Regions from separate parts of the Desulfovibrio sp. JC022 genome, predicted to be linked through region 2. Evidence: predicted binding sites of a transcription regulator. Region 2 holds the regulator's gene; the other holds the start of a gene.

Region 1 (10,337 bases), on a different contig from region 2:
TATTTCAAGCAACGGTTGATCACGTCATTAAATTCTTCTTTATCGATAGGTTTGGGCAGAAAATATGTCGCCCCAAGAGCCAATAAGTTGGAAATATCCGAAACACCGACCACTGCGGACATAATCACAATAGGCATATCCATAAACTGGGAATCGCCCCTTAAAGTCTGTACCAGCTGACGTCCGTCCATTTCGGGCATCATTATGTCTGTAACCAGAACATCAAAATCATTTTCAGCTTTCAATGCTTCATAAGCGTGTTTGCCGTGCGGGCTGACAAAAGAGATATGTCCCAGATCGTTCACAAACCGCGCAGCAAGTTTTTGAGAAATTTTATCATCTTCAGCAATCAATATTTTATACATGAACCCCTCTTCATTTTAATTATCGATTCTGTAATGCCTAAGCTAAACCGGCAGCTTTTGTAAAGAGCAATTAGATGTTAATTACCAATACACTGCGTTACATTTAAAATCTATGGACCTGACCTTTCTAATATTGTAACATATTAAAATAAGAACCAAACATCCTAATATAATTTTTCAGGAGCCGCTGCCATGGCAAAAACAGAAATCCTGCTCGAAACCGGCACCAATGAGCTTGAAATTCTTGAATTTTACATCGATCTTCCAAAGTCTGAAGACGGGCCGGAAGAACGATGTCATTTCGGGGTCAACGTTGCCAAAGTTATGCAGGTTATTGAAAGCCCCCAGCTGGAGCACCCGGAATCCGCCGAACATCCGTGTTTTATGGGTACTATCCCCCTACGCAACCACATCCTGCCGGTACTTGATCTTGCGGTCTGGCTGGGGATGAAACGAAAAACAAACAAATATGACATCGTCATTGTTACTGAATTCAGCCAGACAGTATCCGGTTTTCAAGTCAGCGGGGTGACCGAAATCCATCGAGTAGGCTGGGGACAGGTGCTTTCGCCCGACAAATTCATGAGCAGTTTTGATGACAGCTGCATTGTAGGGATAGTTGAGCGCGAAGACCGCTTTATCCAACTACTCGACCTTGAATCAATTCTTGCCGACCTTGATCCCACATTAGGCGGTGATTTTGATGCTCCCTCGGCAATAGCAACAGAAGCATACAACGCGCTGGTCTGTGACGATTCCCCAACTATTCGTGCCATGCTTGAAAAGAGCCTTAACAATGCAAATTTCAGGCACACAATCCTGCATAACGGCAAAGAGGCTCAAAAAGCCCTCATGCAAATCAAAGAAGTAGCCAAACAGGAAAACAGACCTGTTAAAGACTATGTGGAAATCGTAGTTTCAGACATTGAAATGCCGTTGATGGACGGATTCAGTCTCGCCAAATGGATCAGGGATGACCCGGACCTGAAAGACCTGCCCATCATTCTCTATTCTTCCATTATTACCAAAGAACTGCGCCATAAGGGAGAATCAGTCGGAGCAGATGATCAAATTTCAAAACCTGATCTACACTTGCTCCCGGAAAAAGCCATTAAATTAATTGAAAGTAAAAAAAATATGTAATCCGACTAGGCTTTACTAGGTATTTTCCTGCAAGCGGTCCGCATTTTTGTGGGCCGTTTTTTGTTGCATGAAAGTCAAAGTGACAATATCTTCCTTTTTCAAAATGGTATTAAATATTAAAATATCCCTTTCACGGAGGAGCAAAATATGGAAGATGTAAGAGTATACGGAGATGTTCACGGTTTATCCGCAGAGGATTTCGAAGACATCAAACTGGAAATCCCATTTGAAAAAATCGTATACAAAAATAAAGTTTTGAACGTCGATTACGAAGGACACTATATCGACATTGATGATTTTCTGGAAGAACTTGTCAAGCGTCTGCCCCCCGAAGGATGGGCCAAGGTGGATTTCATCGATCACATTGATTGGAAGCTGACCCGCTACGAAATTGAAAACAACAAAATGACTTCACGCGAGGTCAACGTGGACGCGGTCCTAGAACCCACCAAAAACGAAGCCGGGCAGAGATAAAAAGCCTTCGGCGACCCTGCCGGGGCCTTAAACCCTTTTGCAAAAAGGTTTAAGAATCCCAAAACCTTTTATTGGGGCTTCACCACTAAATTTTATGACAATTTGCCAATAGAAAAGCCCGTCTGTTTTCCAACAGGCGGGCTTAAAATTTATATTCATAAAGAAACTAGTAATTAATTATCCGAACAGCTGTTGCTTTGGGTGCTGTATCTTCGTCTACAAGTTCGAAGACTACTTTCTCGCCTACATTAAGGGTCTTAAATCCGTCCTGGAGAACTTCGGAAAAATGAACATAAATATCCTTTCCGGTCTCATCTTCAATAAAACCGAATCCCTTAATATCATTGAACCAGCTGACTACCCCTTTTGAACTCATAAACCCCTCAGCAGTCGGATCAGGACTGAACTTATCAGCAAAATTATTTCATGCGGAAAGTAATGCGTCCGCGGGTGAGGTCATATGGTGAAAGTTCCACCTTCACCCGGTCCCCCGGTAAAATACGTATGTAATACTTACGCATTTTACCGGAAATATGCCCCAGAATAACATGCCCGTTTTCGAGTTCAACCTTAAACATAGCATTGGGCAATGCTTCTTGAACAATACCTTCTACCTCAATACCTTCTTCTTTAGCCATGGCTTCCTCCGTCGCCAACAACTGCTTCAAAAGTAAAAATCAGAAATGTGCTACACATACCTGTTACTAATCTACAGCTATTAATGCAATAAGGAAAGAATTAACGAGCAGACCCGATCTTAAAATTTATGACCGAGCCTCTCGATGGCATTAAGAATATCTTCCACCAGCAGATTAAGTGAACGACGGCTTACTGCGCTGGAGGGAATACCTTGCGGATAAGTATTGCGCATTAACTCGCGCTGCTCATCATCAAGTTTATCCCACTTGTTGAGTACGAGAATTGTCGCCACATCATCAAGATTCATATCCGCAACAATATTATCTACTGCTGCAATCTGCTCCCCCACTTCCGGGTGGGAAGCATCGCAAACATGAAGCAACACATCGGCAGCTTCCAACTCTTCAAGAGTGGCACGAAATGCTTCTTTCAATTCCACGGGAAGCTGACGAATAAATCCAACCGTATCGGTCAGGATGAGTTCCTGCTCACGGGGAAAACGGATACGCCTACTGGTGGGATCAAGAGTGGCGAAAAGTTTATCTTCAGCCAGAACTCCGCTGTTGGTCAGGGTATTGAGTAAGGTAGACTTGCCCGCATTTGTATAACCGACCAGCGACACAACCGGAACACCGGCACGTGCACGCCGTTCACGGGTAAATCCCCGCTGACGACTTACCTTTTTCAGTTCCTTGCCCAGCTTAGTGAGTTTATCCTTGATACGACGGCGATCAATCTCCAGCTTGGTCTCACCGGGACCGCGACCGCCGATTCCGCCCATAAGCTTCGACATAGCCCGGTTCTTACCGACCAAACGCGGCATGGTGTACTTGAGCTGCGCCATCTCCACCTGCAATTTACCGGCGCGGGTGGTGGCATGCTGGGCAAAAATATCCAGAATAAGCTGAGTGCGGTCCAGTACCTTGCGTTCAGTCAGCTTGGCAAGGTTACGCATCTGGGCGGCAGAAAGTTCCTGATCAAAAAGGATCACTTCCGCATCAGCCTGCAAGGCAATAACTTCCAGCTCGGCAAGTTTGCCCTTACCCATGATAAATTTGGGATTGAGTTTACGGATACGCTGCACCAGACGTCCTTCAACCTTCAGCCCTGCGGTATCTGCAAGGTCTTCCAGCTCATCAAGGGAACGTTCCTGCACAGACTTGGGGTCCTGCGAAACACTGACCACAATGGCCCGCTCACGTTTATCAGTGGTATCGCGGGTACGGTCCGCACGGCGAAATTCATCTTCGAGGGCTTTAATCTGGTTCGGAAGATCCATGTCCGCACGGTCCCAGCGTACCGGGGCAAGCTGTTCGTAAGGTTTTTCTCCGGAACCTGGAGGAAGCAGATAGGCGAACTGAACAAAATCAGGTTCACCATGCGGGTTGGATGCAATGACGCTGACGCTGTCCAGACGCAGGAAAACCATATCCATGAGATCTTCCTCGGACAGGTTTTCCCCGGAAATATGGGTATGCAGGAGTCGCAAACCGCGCAACCGCCCTTCGGACTGACGGGTCCTCGGCAATTCGGGAATATAGATTGACCCCGGATCACCGACCAGAATCATTTCCGGTTTACCCTGCCGATTGATCAACAGGCCAATCTGGCGTCCGATTTCATGACTGAGAAAAGAGAGCTCGCGGGCCTGCTCATTAGTGAACCCGTTGGGGTCATTGTAACGACGGTCCGCAAGACGGTTGACACGTTTCAACTCACTGGGCTTAAGGCCCTGAGTATTACCTTTGGCTTTAAGAGCTATAAGACTATCCCTCCGGGGGCTTAAACCCTTTTTGTAAAACGGGTTTAAGAATCCCAAAAACTTTTATTAGGCTTCGCCGCTGTCGATAACAAAATTTTACCCAACTAAGGATTCCAAAGGGGATTATCCCCTTTGGCCGCCGGAGGCGAAATCACCCGACTAAAACGCGAAGCGTATCATAACATAAAAACGGGATGCCATAAAAATGACATCCCACTTTTAAAATATTACGCGTCGTGATCTGCCAGATATTTGGCAATCATGGAATCGTATTCAGAGACAAGCGCAAAAGTCTCCGCAGCCAGATCTTTTCTGAGCGCGAGAGAAACCTTGCCGTCGTTCTTTTTTATGTCTTCAAGAATACGGGGGTAATGTACCGGACTGGGAATAACCAGAACGGAATGGAAATTTTTCGCTGAAGCACGCAGCATAGTGGGACCACCGATGTCGATCTGCTCGACAGCGTTTTTCAGATCCTGCCCTTCACTTACAGCCTTGGCAAAATTGTACAGGTTAACACAAACCATATCGATGGTCTCGATTCCGTGTTCTTCGAGAGTCGACAGGTGCTCCGGGTTATCCTTGTCAGCAAGGATGCCGCCATGCACGCTGGGGTGCAGGGTCTTTACACGACCGCCCATGATCTCAGGGAAACCGGTAACATCACTTACAGATTTAACATCCAGTCCGGCATCAAGAAGCATTTTCCTTGTGCCGCCGGTGCTGATGAGTTCAACACCGAAACCAGCCAACTCAGCCGCAAATTCAGCAAGCCCGGATTTATCAGTAACACTGAGCACTCCGCGCTTTACAGGCAACATATCCATAACACATCTCCACTTTGTTTTTTGTGGAGTTGTGCCGGATTTATGCCGTAAAGGCAAGCTTCCGGACCGCACATTTTCTCGCCGGTAGTTGGTCCCCGCTCCCGAACCACACGAACAGGAACGGGACCAACCGGGAGGGGAGTCGGCTATATATAAAGGATCTGTGTGAGCTAAATCTGGCTCAGCAGTTCCTTAGCCGCTTCATTTGCGGGATCCTTTTCAAGGATCATTTCAAGCTGCTCGACAGCTTTTTCCTTCTGCTCCATGCAGATGTAAAGACCTGCGAGGGAGTAGCGGACTTCGTGCTTCTCGGGATCAACTTCGAGGAACTTTTCGAGGAAAGGAATAGCTTCAGCCATTCTTTCAGCCTCGTGACCGATCCTGATGATGCCGAAAAGAGCAACCATGTTGCTGATGTTAATGTCGAGAGCCTGAGAAAAGTTGTCAAAGGCTTCGTCCTGACGGGAGGTTTCCATCTGGATCAGTCCCATGCCGGCAAAACTCTTATCGGTAGCTTCTACCTGATGAGCTTTTTCATACAGTGACATGGCAGCATCATACTCACCACGCTGGACTGCGATTGTTGCAAGACCGATGTAAGGATCAGGATGCACACCGTTAGATCCGGCAGCCTTCTTGTAGTAATCTTCAGCCTTATCCAGTTCACCCATGAACAGATAACACTCACCGAGTTCCTTGTTAATTTCATAATCTAAATGACTCATAATTCCCCTCCGGAAATTTTATTTACCGCCGGACAATCCTAAGCGGCATTTTTTTCGACCTCTAAGGGTCTGCCTGAGTTTATGCATGCCGCGTGCCAAAACCAAACCCAGCACTCCCTACATTATATAATGGATATATTTTTTGCGCCCGATTTCCGACACCAAAGCCACACAGGCAAAAGCAACGCAAAAACTAATCATACATTTCAAGTAATTACAAGAACGGCACAGCTTTTGCTAAATACGAATCACAAAGTAAATACCAATTCTTTCCGGCCCATACCGGCACCGGGAATTTTTTGCAGGAGGATATACACATGAAAGGACTTTTCGGAAGCCACATACAATTGACAGGTAAAGTACTCGATCTGAGATTACAGCGTCAAAACCTCGTCTCCTCCAATCTGGCTAACGTCAACACCCCAGGCTACAAGGAAAAACGCCTCGAGTTTGAAGACGATCTTCAAAAGGCCATGGGCCTTGATGCCAAAGGTAAGATGACCAAAACCAGCAAAATGCATATCCCCAATGCTTTTGATGCAAACAAGTTTGAAGGAGATGTTCTTTCCAACTTCGAACCCAGAGTCGTTCACGGTGAAAACCGGGTCGACATGGATAAAGAGATGGTCGCCATGGCCAAGAACACCCTTTACTACAATGCCCTCTCTCAGGTTATCGGGAAAAATTTTCAGGGCATGAACAAAATCATCCAAAGCGGAGCTAGATAATGAACTTCTTCACAGCACTTGATATCGGAGCTTCAGGGCTTAAAGCCCAAAGGGAGTACCTGAACGTTGTATCCATGAACATGGCTAACGCCAGGACTACACGGACAGCCGAAGGCGGCGCTTACCGCCGCAAAAGTGTTGCCATGGAGTCCAGCCCCGTACTCTCACCTTTTGAAACCGCCATGGATCAACAGCTCAACCAGCAGCTTCGGGGCGTAACAGTCAGAGGCGTAGTCTCCGACACCCGTCCTTTTAAAGAAGTGTATGAGCCGAACCATCCTGACGCCAACTCAAAAGGAATCGTCAAATATCCGGACATTAACGTTGTCGAGGAAATGGTCAACATGATCACCATCAGCAGATCTTACGAAGCCAACGCGCAATCAGTAGACTCCGCCAAGAGGATGTTCAACCGCGCACTGAGAATCGGAATGGGACAGTAAGACCCGGCTGATTACAACCGACGGATTTCCGACACACGAAAAAGGAGCAAAACATGTCCATCAGAAACGTAGCAATGAATGCATACAGCAATGCAATCCAGAACCAGCAGAAGTTCGATAAAAAGTTCGACAAGACAATGGATCTTCATAAGGCCGAACCGAACTCTTTTTCCGAAACCCTCACGGACTCCATCAAAGGCGTCAACGAGCTGCAAGGTCAGAAAAAAGCTATGATCGAGGAATTTGCTTCCGGAAAAAACCAGAACGTCCATGAGTTGATGATCTCATTACAGAAGGCCAGTGTTGCCATGACCATGACCAGTACTGTGCGTACCAAAGTTATGACTGCTTATCAGGAAGTCATGAAAATGCCTTTCTAATCAGGTAGATCAATTTGCTCCGACTACCATCTTAGAAAATACAGCTGCCATAAGAGGGTCCTAAACAGGCTTCTTTTATGGCGGCTTTTACTCGTCTTAAGTCCGGACATTTTTTTGTCACCTGCTCTCGCCGCCTAAGACCTCTCTCAAAACAACCGCGATAAACTACTAATTTCAATAAACAACTTTACGTTGGACTGCATATTGCTTAAACAAATGAAAAATCGTCAGGAGTTTTAGTATGCCAAATTTCATCGTTGAGTATCTGGGTAAATTTCAAGGTTTCTGGTCTGACCGCACAGTTTCACAGCGGATCATGATCGGCGGACTTGCGGCCACAGTCGTAATCGCATTCATTCTCATGGTATTCTGGCTCAACCAGACTGAGTACAGAGTTCTTTACACCAAACTTTACGCAGAAGACGCATCCCGCGTTGTTTCCATCCTGCAATCTACCAAGGAGCCTTACAAAATTGAGGACAACGGTTCTACAATTCTGGTTCCCGCAGATAAAGTCTACGACCTGCGCCTGAAAATAGCCGGGGAAGGAGCTCTTCACGGACAGGGAATCGGCTATGAAATTTTCGACGAGGTTCAAATCGGACAAACTGACTTCATTCAGCGCATCAACTACCAGCGTGCCCTACAGGGTGAACTAGCACGTACAATCACCGAATTTCCGCAGGTTGACCGCGCCAGAGTCCATCTGGTGATGCCTTCCAAGTCCCTGTTTATTGAAGAGCAAATTGACCCTTCAGCTTCCGTAGTCCTTAAGCTCAAAGAAGGGGAAAAGCTTTCCGATAAGCAGATCAAAGGTGTATTAAATCTCGTAGTCATGTCTGTTGAAGGTTTGAAACCTGGGCACGTCACTATTACTGATATGCGCGGACAGGTCCTCTACCAGCCCGAAGATGACGGCGGACTGGGACTGAACATCACCAACAGCCAGCTCGAATACAAATCCGGCCTCGAATCCAAGATTGAACAGCGCATCCAGCGTCTGCTCATGCCCATCGTCGGACCGGATAAAGTCATCGCCAAAGTTAACGCAGATCTCGACTTCAGACAGCGCACCATCAAGACAGAAGCATACGACCCTGACGGTCAGGTGGCACGCTCCGAACAGACCAGTGAAGAAACAACACGCGGTACCGCCAATGTTGACGGCGGCGTACCCGAGGCAAACTTTCGCGGCGACGGTTTCACCGGAACAGCCACTACTCAGGACTCCACCCGTGAAACCCGCACCACCAACTATGAAATCAATAAAGAAGAACAGCAGATCATCGTTCCTGTAGGCGAGCTCAAACGCCTCAGCGTAGCGGTTATCGTTGACGGAACCTACACCAAAGACCCTGACACCGGCGAAATGACCTACGTCCCCCGCTCTGAAGAAGAAATGCAGCGCATCCGGGAACTGGTAAGCTCCGCAGTCGGTTATGACGAAGTACGCGGCGATATAGTTGAAGTCTCCAATATGTCCTTCGGCATGCAGGATATGTTCGGTGACGAAGGCCTCATGCGCACCATGCTCGAATACGCACAGCGCCTTGGCAAGCCTTTCCTCAACGGCCTCCTGATCTTCCTCTTCCTGATTCTGGTTGTACGTCCGGTAGTCATGGCTCTGATCAAACCCCGTGTTACTGAAGATGAAATTGACGAAGTTGCAGGACTGCCCGAAGCAGGTGAAAGACTCGCAATTGATGAAAGCGACCTTGACGAAGAGGCTCTTGATACGGCACGTAGACTGGAGAACGCCAAGGCTCAGGCTCTGCAACTCTCGGAAAAGAACATGGATCAGGCTGTGCAGGTGCTAAAGAGCTGGCTGAAGCAGCAGGAGGCAGCTTAAATTGTCAACGCCGTTCACCGGTAACCAAAAAACAGCAATCGTACTTCTCGCCCTCGGGGACAAGTTTACCGCTGAAACCTTCAAACGCATGAATCGTCAAGAAATTGCCGAAGTATCAAAAGCCATGCTGGAGATGGATTCAGTCCCCAAGGAACAGGTTTTGGAAGTACTTAAAGAGTTCAACGAAACTCTGGCTTACGGTGCTGAACTTCTCATGGGCGGAGCTGATCAGGTCAAAAGGCTGCTCAGTAAATCCCTTGATGAAGAAACCGCAAAATACATTCTGGATAAACTCGACCTTGAAAGCGGCCCAGCTCCTTTTCAGGAACTCCAGAACGTCAGTCCCAAGATTCTGGCCCAGATTCTCAGGAACGAACATCCGCAGACACTGGCCCTTATCATTGGTCACCTGCACCCGGATCAGGCAGCGGATCTTATATCCAACCTGCCCGGCGGCGTAAGAGCCGAAGTGCTCATGAGACTGGCCAAACTGGAAGCGGTTGCGGAAGAAATGCTCATGGAAGTGGATCGGGTGCTTCAAAGCCAGCTGATCGCCATGGGCGGCAAGGAAGGAAAGAAAGTGGGCGGCGTCCCCGCAGTAGCGGAAATCCTCAACGCCGTGGACCGCTCAACAGAAGAGGAAGTTCTTTCAGAAATCGAGGAAGAATCCACCCAGATGGCCGAAGAAATCAGGAACCTCATGTTCGTTTTCGAAGACATCAAAGGGCTGGACGATCGCGCGATCCGCGAACTGCTCAAGGAAGTTTCAAACGAAGAGCTCACCACCGCACTCAAGGGTGCATCTGACGATTTACAGGAGCTTTTCTTCAAGAACATGTCCGAACGAGCTTCCAATATGATCCGCGAAGACCTCGAAATCATGGGACCTGTGAAACTTTCCGATGTGGAAGGTGCACAGCAGAATATTGTAAAGAATATCCGCCGCCTCGAAGACGAAGGCCGGATAATGATCAGCAGAGGTTCAGGAGATGTCTTTGTCTA
Region 2 (10,337 bases):
GCTGGGTAAGAAATACGGAACCTTTCCACATATGGCACGTGATGTTGTGGAAAATCCGCTTCTTTCCAATAAAAATCAGTCTGATATTTCCGCTGAGGAAATTGAGCTGATTCAGGGAACCGGCGGTGATATTGAGTGGATTCTGCGGGCTGGAAGTGCTGACTACGATCAGGAAAAAGGGCTGGTCATTGCTGACAAACCCCGGGTCACATATTATCTTGGCCGGGACCGCAAGGAAGTCTTTGTCAGTGCTTTGCATGGTGAGGTCAGTCAAAAAGGTGAAGGCCTCAAGCTCTGGGATAATGTTAAAGGTCATTACGGTGATATGGGCCTTGTGGCTGATCGCCTTGACTTTAAACCCAAAGACAACCTGCTTTTTCTTGAAGGTAATGTAAAAGTGCAGAGTCCTGCCGTTTACATCACTTCCAATCGGGTCAAGGTAGACCTTGTCACCCGTGAAATAATGATTGAAGACGGAATGGAAGCCCTGATTTCACCGGACATGGTGGTAATGCCTCAATAGAAGCGAGCATTCATTTGATTAATATAGCTGAAAAAAGTTCATTGTTTAGCGGCTGGTCCGCATCCGCATTGCTTTCTCCCGCCATTGTTTGTGCGGTGTTCTTCCTTGTTTTTATTTTGGCTGGAACATCTGCCCATGCCTATGAAAAGTCTGAGTTGAAGATTGCCCGGACTATTGCCAATGTACGCGCAAAACCCGATTTGAAAGGGGCCGTAGTATGGGTTCTTTCCCCGGCGGAAAGTTTTCTGGTCGGCAAAGCACAGGGTAATTGGTATCCGGTTTATCCCGCTTCTGATGAAAAGGACATGAAACCTGTGGGCTATGTTTCCCGTAAGGTTGTTGTTCCTGCTGCTCCTGACAGTCCTTTGGTGGATTGGGGTGATATCCGTTACGTGGGCAAGGATCTTAAATACCATCTGGAGCGGACAGTGAAGTCTTCAACCGGAGGGATGATCAAGTCCGGTGATAAAGTTAAGGTCGGCTTCCTCAAAGGCGGCTGGTATGCAATTTTTAAGGCTGACGCAAAAGTTGTTTCTGAAGCTGATGCTCTTGGGTTTGTAAAGCAGAGCGACATTGATATTGTTAATGATGATGCTCGCATCCGTTATGCCGTGCGCAGAATTAATGTGATTGAAAAACCTGTGGCCACTTCAAAGGCTGTGGGGCTGCTCAGTCCCGGTCATCGTGCGCAGGTTGGGATTGATAAGGGCGGCATGTATGCCCTCTATCGCATTGATACCATGGTCAAAAAGGATACTCCCGTCTGGGGGTATGCATGGGGGCCTTTCCTTGCTCCTTATCCCAAAAATCTGGAAAAAGCCCAGATGGCCGGAATTGATGCCCGTAAGGCTGAAATCAAGGCAGAGAAGGCCAAAAAGGCAAAGCAGGAAATTGAAAGGGGCGGTGAGTTGGCTGCCATGGAAGAAGCCATGGACGAAATGTTACTGGCTCCGGTTCAGACTAAAATAATGTATGCCACTGCGGTTCTCAATGTTCGTTCTGAACCAAATGCCAAGTCTCTTATCGTGGACAAACTTGAACTTGGTGAATCCGTCAGTGTCGGGCAGGAAGAAGGTAAATGGTATCCTGTTTTCAAGCCCGGAAAAGATAAAGAGTTGAAGCGTGTCGGTTATGTTTTCGGTACTTACCTCAAAGCTGAAGCTCCGGTTGTGAAAAAAGAAAAGCCGCAGAAGAAGCGCGTGCCCGGCGGGCCGGATGAAGTGCCTATCAAGATTACATCCACCAAGATGACTTTTAGCGAAAACCGTAACCGGATTACTTTTTCCGGTAATGTTAAGGTCGTGCGCTTGGACGTGACCCTTACCTCGGAAACTCTTACCGCTCACTTGAGACCGGAAGGTGATTCTCTTACTGACACGCAGGATAAGATCAAGAAGATCGTTGCCGGTGGTAATGTTAAAGTGGTTATGAACAACCGCAAAGGTCATTGCGACAAACTGACTTATGTTGTGGGCGATTCCATTATTTATATGAATGGGAATGCCGAGTTGCAGGACGGTCCCAACAATATTCAGGGTGAAGAGATTAAGTTTTATCTGAAAGATAATCGTGCTGAAGTTGTCGGCGGTAACAAACCCATTGAGGCTATTTTTTATACTCCGAAAAATGTTTCGCCTTAGTCTGTATGATTTAATGATGATTAAGCGTTTATAGCGGCGAAGCCCTATTAAAAAAGTTTGGGATTCTTAAACCCTTTTCAAAGGGTTTGAGGCCCCCGGCAGGGCTGCCGGAGGCAAAATCATTTCATCAAAAGCGCGTAGCGCATCAAAAAGGAAGTTATGTCTTCGATTATCGCCAAGAAACTGGTCAAGTGCTACGGACCTAAGGAGGTCGTCCGCGGAATTGGGCTGACCGTGCGCGAGGGCGAGGTTGTGGGGCTGCTTGGTCCTAACGGAGCGGGGAAAACCACAACATTCTATATGCTTGTGGGGGTGGTCAAACCTACTTCCGGGGATGTCTATCTTAATAAAAAGCAGATAACCAGATTGCCCCTGCATGAGCGGGCACGTCAGGGGATCAGTTATCTTCCGCAGGAAAGCTCCATTTTCAAGAAACTTTCCGTGCGTAAGAATCTTGAAATCATAATCGAACATACCGGTCTTTCCGGTAAAGATGTGCCGAAAAGGGCGGATGAACTGCTTGACCAACTGGGTATTCTGCGTTTGGCAGACCAGAAGGCCATGTATCTTTCCGGTGGTGAGCGCCGCCGTCTTGAGATTGCACGGGCCATGATTAACAATCCGAAGTTCATTCTGCTTGACGAACCCTTTGCGGGGATTGATCCCATCGCAGTAATTGATATTCAGGACATCATTTCTTCACTGAAAGATATGGGGCTGGGAATTCTGATCTCTGACCACAACGTGCGTGAAACACTCTCCATCTGTGACCGGGCCTATCTTGTTTACGAGGGTAGGGTTATCCTTAACGGTTCACCGGAAAATATTGTGAAGAACACCAAGGCACGCAGGCTTTATCTGGGTGATAGTTTTAGTTTGTAGTCGTTTTTTACGCTAATTTTGTTTTTCAGGCCGGGCTTCATTTTTTGAAGTCCGGCTCTTTTTTGGGCTAAAGTTTGATTAATTTTGGCATTGTTGATTTACAGTCTGCCCGAACATTGGTACACTTTTTTCATATACAAATTCTGTATGTAAAAAATCCTTAAATATCAGATAATTCAGAGGTCTTTGTTGCATCTTGTAATGGGATGTGGCATAGTCAAATCAAGGCTGAGGTTTAATAAAATTTTTTTTTATTGCTTTGGTGTGCAACTAACTGAAATAAATTGAGTTTGAGACTAATATAAGGTGGCCTGAATATATGGGATTGGAACTTAGACAACAATTAAAGCTTACTCAACAGCTGGTTATGACTCCTCAGTTGCAGCAGGCGATCAAGTTGTTGCAGCTCTCCCGTCTGGAACTGGTGGATAGTGTCCATCAGGAGCTTATGGAGAATCCTATTCTTGAAGAAGCTGAAGCGCAGGAGAGAACTGACGCTGCTGATGCTGATGCAGGCACCGCTACGGCCGAAGAGGCACAAATTTCCAAGGAAGCCGAGTGGGAAAACTATCTCGGTGAATTCTCCAGCACATCAAAGCAGTCTGCTTCCCGCGAGTCTGAATCTTATGAAGAAGGAACTTCATTTGAAACGCGTCTGACCAAGACGGCTTCTCTTGAAGGGCATCTGCATTGGCAGATGAGCCTCTCTGATTTTACCGACGAAGAAAAGACCATCGGCGAATGCCTTATGGGTAATTTAAGTTCGGGAGGTTTTTTACGGATAGACTTGGAAGAAGTATGTGAAACATGCTATGCTGAAATCGAAGACGTGGAAAAGGTGCTTCACCGCATCCAGCGTTTCGATCCGGTAGGCGTGGCGGCAAGGACTCCGCAGGAATGTCTGCTTATCCAGCTGGAAGCATTGAAGCTTGATGATGATCCGATTCTGGTCTCGTTGGTCCGGGACCATCTGGATGATCTTGAGAAGAAACGCTACAAGCCGCTGGCTCGGAAGTTCAAGCTCAGCATGGAGGATTTAAAGAGTTACCTTGATCTGATGCAGACACTTGATCCATTGCCCGGAGCAAGTTTTTCAGGTGGAGACTCTTTCTATGTCAGCCCGGATGCTTATGTTTATGAATATGATGGTGATTTTGTCATAGTTCTGAACGAAGACGGTCTTCCTAAATTGCAGATGAATGCTTTTTATGTGGAGACGTTGGCATCAACCAAGGGAGATGATAAGGAATATTTTCAGGACAAGATGCGTTCCGCACAATGGCTGATGAAGAGCCTGTACCAGCGGCAGCGCACCTTATATAAAGTTCTTGAATCCATAGTGAGGTTTCAGCGCGAATTTTTCGCCCACGGTGTCACCAAGTTAAAACCGCTTATCCTTAAGGAGGTTGCGGAAGACATCGAGATGCATGAATCCACTGTGAGTCGAATCACTACTAATAAGTATGTTTCTACTCCGCATGGAATCTATGAACTTAAGTTCTTTTTTAATAGTGCTCTCGGTCTGGATGACGGATCTCAGGTCGGTTCCGAGTCCGTCAAGGCGACGATCAAAAAGTTGATCGGCGAAGAGGACGGAAAGAAGCCCCTCAGCGACGAGAAGATTGCTGAGATTCTCAAAGAGAAGCTGGAAGTCAATATAGCCAGAAGGACCGTAGCCAAGTACAGGACTGCAATGGGGATACTCTCCTCATCCAAGAGGAAAAAGGTATTCTAATGTAGTCCGGAGAAATCAACGCATATTCACCCCTTACTAAGGAGGCTCTTTATGAACGTAGCATTTACTTTTAAGAATTTCGACGCATCCGAACATCTTAAGGAATATGCAAACAGCCGTTTCTCCAAGTTGGTAAAGTACGTCAGCAACCCTGACAATACTGATATGCAGGTGAATCTGTCAGTTGATAAGTTCAGGCATGTTGCGGAAGTAGTTTTTACCTCCGACCATTTACATGTCTCAGCTTACGAAGTGTCCGAGGACATGTATTCCACCGTGGATATGGTTCTGGACAAGCTAGAAGCCCAGCTTCGCCGCGCAAATGAAAAGATGAGAAGTCACAGGCGTAAGGACGCAGCTCCTGCCCGTATGGATATTCTCAGCTATGGAGAGGAAGAGTACAGGGAACCTGTAATTGTCGAGTCCGACTCTTTTGTTCCCAAGCCTATGAGTATTGATGAAGCCGCAGAGCAGCTTCAGACTCTCGACCATGAATTCCTCGTATTCCGCAATGCGGATAACGAAGCTATAAATGTAATCTACCGCCGCAATAATGGCGATTTCGGTTTAATTGACCCGGGATACTAACTGATGAATATAACTGATAATTTGGCGAAGGACCTTGTTGTTCATGAACTACAGGCCTCTGATAAGAGTGAAGTTCTGAAAGAAATGGTTTCCACCCTCAAGGACGCAGGTCTGGAAGTGGATGTGGAAAATGCCCTTAAGGTCCTTAATGATCGTGAAAAACTTGGAACAACCGGAATCGGGGATGGCATAGCCATCCCCCACGGTAAACTGGAATGTCTTGAAGAGATTGTCGTAGTTGTCGGCCGCTCCAGCGAGGGAGTCGACTTTGAATCTCTGGACATGCAGCCATGTAAGATATTCTTTATGGTACTGGCCCCCGAGCAGGGGGCCGGTGCTCATTTGAAGGTGCTGGCGCAGATTTCCCGGCAGCTTAAAGATGAAGCTTTCCGGCAGGCGTTTATTGATACCGGGGATAAGCAGGATTTGCTTAAACTTCTCGGTCTCGGCTAGATCCGGAATCTTACGGAATCAATGAAAATCAGATTAGCAATGAACTCAGGTCATTGCTAATTTTGTTTGTGGGCTATTGTACAAGGAGGATACTGGGGTGGTTGATGTGGATTCCTTTCCTGTGATTGTTGTTACCGGGCTTTCCGGTGCCGGTAAATCTACTGTTCTGAAAGTCTTCGAGGATCTGCGTTTTTTCTGTGTTGACGGACTGCCCGCAGGGATGCTTCCGCGTCTGGTTGAACTTTTCAATACTCGTGACAATGCCTACCGTGGGCTGGTGCTGGGTATGGATCTGCGACAGCTTGAATTCAGTGTCGACTGGGAAGCCACCCGTGAAGAACTAACTTCCAAAGGGTATCGTCCAAGTATTCTTTATCTTGAAGCACGTCTGCCGGAATTGGTGCGTAGATACGCCACCACCCGCCGTTTACACCCCCTTGAATCGAGAGATATCGGTCTTGAGCAGGCTCTTGAAAAAGAGAAGGAAGCTCTTGGAGAAGTCCGCAATCAGGCTGATCTGGTCATTGATACCACTACTTATTCCATTCATGATCTGCGGCGCAGGATTCAGGAAAAATGGGCCGAGCTCAGCGAGAAGACCCGTGGATTGCGTGTTCATGTTATGTCTTTTGGTTTTAAGCATGATGTGCCAACTGCTGCGGATATGGTTATGGATCTTCGTTTTCTGCCTAATCCATACTTTGAAGAAGAGCTTCGCCCGTTTTCCGGTCAGGATAAGGTTATTTCTGATTATGTTTTAGGTACGGAACCCGGTTCAATTTTTATTGAGAAATATCTCGATTTCATTCAGTATGTGCTTCCTCTTTACGAGGAGGAAGGAAGATACAGGCTGACTATTGCTGTTGGCTGTACCGGCGGACGTCATCGTTCCGTTGCCACCGCTGAAAGGATATTTGCAACTCTCAAGGATAATGGTTATTCTGTTTCACTTGAGCATAAGCACATTCATTTAAAATAGTTTTTATAGTTGAATATATCGGGAATTTTGATGGGCACAGAATCTAGCAAAAACGGAATTGTTCTTGTTACTCATGGTAACTTCGGACAAGCGCTTATAGAAGCGGGTGAATTAATAGTCGGGCCTCAAGAGGGAATTATCTCCCTCAGTGTTGATGTTTCGCAGGGCATTGACGCGGCTGTTGATTCTCTTAAAAACAACATTGCCGAAGTGAATAACGGGAATGGTGTTCTCATTCTTACCGATATGTTCGGTGGAACCCCTACCAACCTCAGTCTCTCCCTGTTGCAGGGGGATGATATAGAGGTTGTTACCGGCGTCAGTCTGCCTATGCTTCTCAAGGCATTTCAGATGCGCAATGAATCTTTGCAGAAAATGGCCGAAGAAGTCAGCAAGGCTGCAGCTAAAGGCATTGTCATTGCAGGCGAGATGCTGCGAAAACGAACTTCAAAAGGGTAGGCCATGATGTGGGTGAGAATTGATAACCGTCTTGTCCATGGGCAGATCATTGAAACATGGCTTCCGTATACTCACGCAAAGCATATTATCGTGGTGAACGATGCCGTTGCCGGGGATGATTTGCAACAGCAGATTATGTCGCTGGCTATACCACAATCAGTTAAGTGTTCTTTCTGTTCTGTTGATGATTTGAGCCATAGAATTCCTGCCATCGCTGATGTAAATGTAAGTACTATCATTCTTTTTTCTTCTTGCGCTGATGTACGCCGGGCCCTTGATTCAGGATTCCAATTCAGTACTGTCAATATCGGCAATATTCATTACGGTCCCGGTAAAAAACAGATTTCCCCCAGTGTGGCTTTGAGTTCAGATGATGAGTCCTGTCTTCATTACTTTAAGGGGCAGGGTATAGAACTTGATTTTCGCTGCGTTCCTAATGATCCTGTTCAGGTGAGGTTCTCATGAGTCTGTTCCAAGGCTTGTCGTTGTCGTTTCCCGTCTGGGTTGCGGTGATCGGTTTTTTTTTGCGATTTTTTCGCTCTTCCGCTTTACAATAAATCCCGGTTTTCTTGAGCGTCCACTTGTGGTCGGTGCCTTATGGGGTGCTGTTACCGGAGACGTGGCAACAAGTCTTAAGGTGGCCGTGTTTTTTGAACTTTTCTGGCTGGATAACATCCCTGCCGGAACTTATATCCCTCCGCATATTTTGGCTCCCACGTTTGCCGCGCTGGCTCTGACTACCTCTTTTGCCTTTACCGAAGCACGGCAGGTCATGGTCGTCTTACTGGCTTGTCTTCCTCTTGCTCGAATCGGGTCCTGGATGGATTCTTCTCTCAGGCAGTGGCATAATCGTGGCCATAATAAGCTTATCGGCTGGGCCCGTAAGGGGAAGGCGGGCGATCAGCTCCCGCAAAAGCTGGTTTTCCAGTCTATTTTAAGAACTTTTGTTACTTCTTGGCTTTTTTTCTGGACAAGCACCATAATACTTCATTATATCCTTTGTATATTTTTTCACAAATGGGGGCCGCTGGTCGCCGGAGTGGATATGAAATGGTCTTTTTTATGGATTGCAGCCAGTCTTGGAGGCCTTTTGGCCCTGAGATTGCGTAAAGCTTATGCCACTTTTGTCTTCGGAGTGGTTTTGTTCGGCTTTATTATCCTTGCCGGGATCATCTAGACTTGGCAGAAAAAGAAGATTGTGATAGAAGACACAAGCTCAATTAGCTACCACATTTCTTAGGAGGAAATTTATTATGGCTATTATCGCAGTAGGACACAAGAACCCCGATACCGATACCATTGCATCCGCAATCGCAATTGCTGACCTCTGGTCCAAAGCAAAAGAAGAAACCAAAGCTGTTTCTCAGGGCGAACTCGCTCCCGAAACTGCTTTTGTTCTTGAAAAATTCGGTTGCGCTGCTCCCGAAATCATGACTGATGCTACCGATCAGAAAGTTATCCTCGTTGACCACTCTGACATTGCTCAGTCCATGGACAACCTTGATAAGGGTGAAGTTGTAGCAGTAGTTGATCACCACAAACTTGGTGACGTAACTACCCCCAACCCCCTCGAAATGTGGGTATGGCCTGTAGGCTGCACCGGTACCGTTATCAACGCAATGTACAAGTTCTACAATGTAGAAATTCCCAAGAACATTGCTGGCGTACTTCTCTGTGCAATCCTGTCTGACACCGTTATGTTCAAGTCCGTAACCTGCACCGAAGCTGACAAAGAAGCTGTTGCAGAACTGGCTAAGATTGCTGGTGTTGAAGACGTTATGGCTCTCGGAATGGAAATGTTCAACGTTAAGTCCGCAGTTGCCGGTGCTTCCATGAACGAACTCATCTTCCGTGATTACAAAGATTTCGACATGTCCGGCAACAAAGTTGGCATCGGCCAGCTCGAAGTTGTTGATCTGTCCGTTTTCGACAACATCAAAGATGATCTCTACGCTGAACTTGAAAAAGTTAAAGCTGACGGCCGTCACAGCTGCTTCCTGCTGCTGACCGACATCATGAAAGAAGGTTCCGAAATGCTCATCGTTTCTGACGACGCTTCTGTTGTTGAAAAAGCATTCGGCGTAGCTCCTGAAGGTACCAAAGTGTACCTCGAAGGCGTAATGTCCCGCAAAAAGCAGGTAGTACCTAACTTCGAGAAAGCTTTCTCCGCATAAGTTAAGTTTACATCGCTTCTTTAGGTCCGGCAGGGGTTGCTCTGCCGGACCTTTTTTATTTTTTTAGGTTAGGCCAGTTGATTTACGATATGAATTTTTTTACATTCGAGATTCAGTATCCGCCAGCGTAAGGCTGGTCGGGGTTTCTCAATATATTCAAATGAGGTCTTATGAAAATTACCTTGCTTTGCTATGCAACCTTTGCTGTTAAAAGTCCTGAAGATTCCGAGGCCTTTCCAATTTCTGAAGGGGAGACCGTTGCTGATGTGTTGGATAGAGTTGGAATCCCCGCTGACGAGGTTAAGATTATTTTCATAAATGGTGTTTCATCCAAATTTGATTCCGTTCTTACTGATGGGGACAGAGTTGGTTTATTCCCCGCAGTTGGTGGCGGTTGATTTTTTATACCTGAGTTGCCATATTCTTAGGTAAATAAAGGGCTCATTTATTATATTGATAATCTGCTGGTCCCATGGTATCCGCTTATCCGTTCAGGTAAATTAAATACTCCTGAAGGAGGAAATTATGGGCAGTCGTTGTCTTTTGAAGTCTAAGATCCACAGAGCAACCATCACCGACGCCAATGTCGATTACGAAGGTTCAATTTCAATTGATGTGGACCTGCTGGAGAAAGCAGGAATTCTTCCCTATGAACGGGTCGATGTACTTAATGTCGATAACGGGGAAAGGCTCACCACTTACGCCATTGAAGGCGGTCCTGGTGAGTTTTGTCTGAACGGCGCTGCCGCCCATAAGGGCGAGGCCGGGCAGAAGATTATTATTTGTACCTACGCCTGGCTGGATGAAGACGAACTAGCTCTTCATAAGCCGCAGGTAATTCTGCTGGGTGATGGGAATAAGATAAAGAAAGCTGAATAGCTCTACCAAGGAGGCGCGGAAAACC

The links. The regulator sigma-54, encoded in region 2, starts transcription at its own class of promoters, with help from an activator protein. The targets are predictions, from matches to a motif close to CTGGCACGGNNNNTGCTT.
Region 1: a site for sigma-54 is predicted at 6,158-6,175, ahead of flgB (flagellar basal body rod protein FlgB). Genes of this name have one in related genera too.

The regions. Positions count from the first base shown of each region.
Region 1 covers NZ_VOPZ01000001.1:573,114-583,450, reverse strand. Annotated here, with positions in the region: gene FMS18_RS02615 (response regulator) at 1-365, opposite strand, end outside; gene FMS18_RS02610 (chemotaxis protein) at 558-1,508, shown strand; gene FMS18_RS02605 (hypothetical protein) at 1,656-1,982, shown strand; gene FMS18_RS02600 (cold-shock protein) at 2,149-2,358, opposite strand; gene infA (translation initiation factor IF-1) at 2,402-2,620, opposite strand; gene hflX (GTPase HflX) at 2,740-4,335, opposite strand; gene FMS18_RS02585 (IMP cyclohydrolase) at 4,611-5,210, opposite strand; gene FMS18_RS02580 (lipopolysaccharide assembly protein LapB) at 5,381-5,935, opposite strand; gene flgB (flagellar basal body rod protein FlgB) at 6,253-6,663, shown strand; gene flgC (flagellar basal body rod protein FlgC) at 6,663-7,106, shown strand; gene fliE (flagellar hook-basal body complex protein FliE) at 7,160-7,486, shown strand; gene fliF (flagellar basal-body MS-ring/collar protein FliF) at 7,728-9,335, shown strand; gene fliG (flagellar motor switch protein FliG) at 9,337-10,337, shown strand, end outside; gene FMS18_RS02550 (FliH/SctL family protein) at 10,325-10,337, shown strand, end outside.
Region 2 covers NZ_VOPZ01000002.1:1,545-11,881, reverse strand. Annotated here, with positions in the region: gene lptC (LPS export ABC transporter periplasmic protein LptC) at 1-523, shown strand, start outside; gene FMS18_RS03010 (LptA/OstA family protein) at 538-2,163, shown strand; gene lptB (LPS export ABC transporter ATP-binding protein) at 2,323-3,045, shown strand; gene rpoN (RNA polymerase factor sigma-54) at 3,365-4,780, shown strand; gene raiA (ribosome-associated translation inhibitor RaiA) at 4,832-5,368, shown strand; gene FMS18_RS02990 (PTS sugar transporter subunit IIA) at 5,372-5,821, shown strand; gene rapZ (RNase adapter RapZ) at 5,919-6,800, shown strand; gene FMS18_RS02980 (PTS sugar transporter subunit IIA) at 6,831-7,259, shown strand; gene FMS18_RS02975 (PTS sugar transporter subunit IIB) at 7,263-7,724, shown strand; gene FMS18_RS02970 (PTS sugar transporter subunit IIC) at 7,759-8,436, shown strand; gene FMS18_RS02965 (manganese-dependent inorganic pyrophosphatase) at 8,513-9,433, shown strand; gene FMS18_RS02960 (MoaD/ThiS family protein) at 9,604-9,831, shown strand; gene panD (aspartate 1-decarboxylase) at 9,959-10,312, shown strand.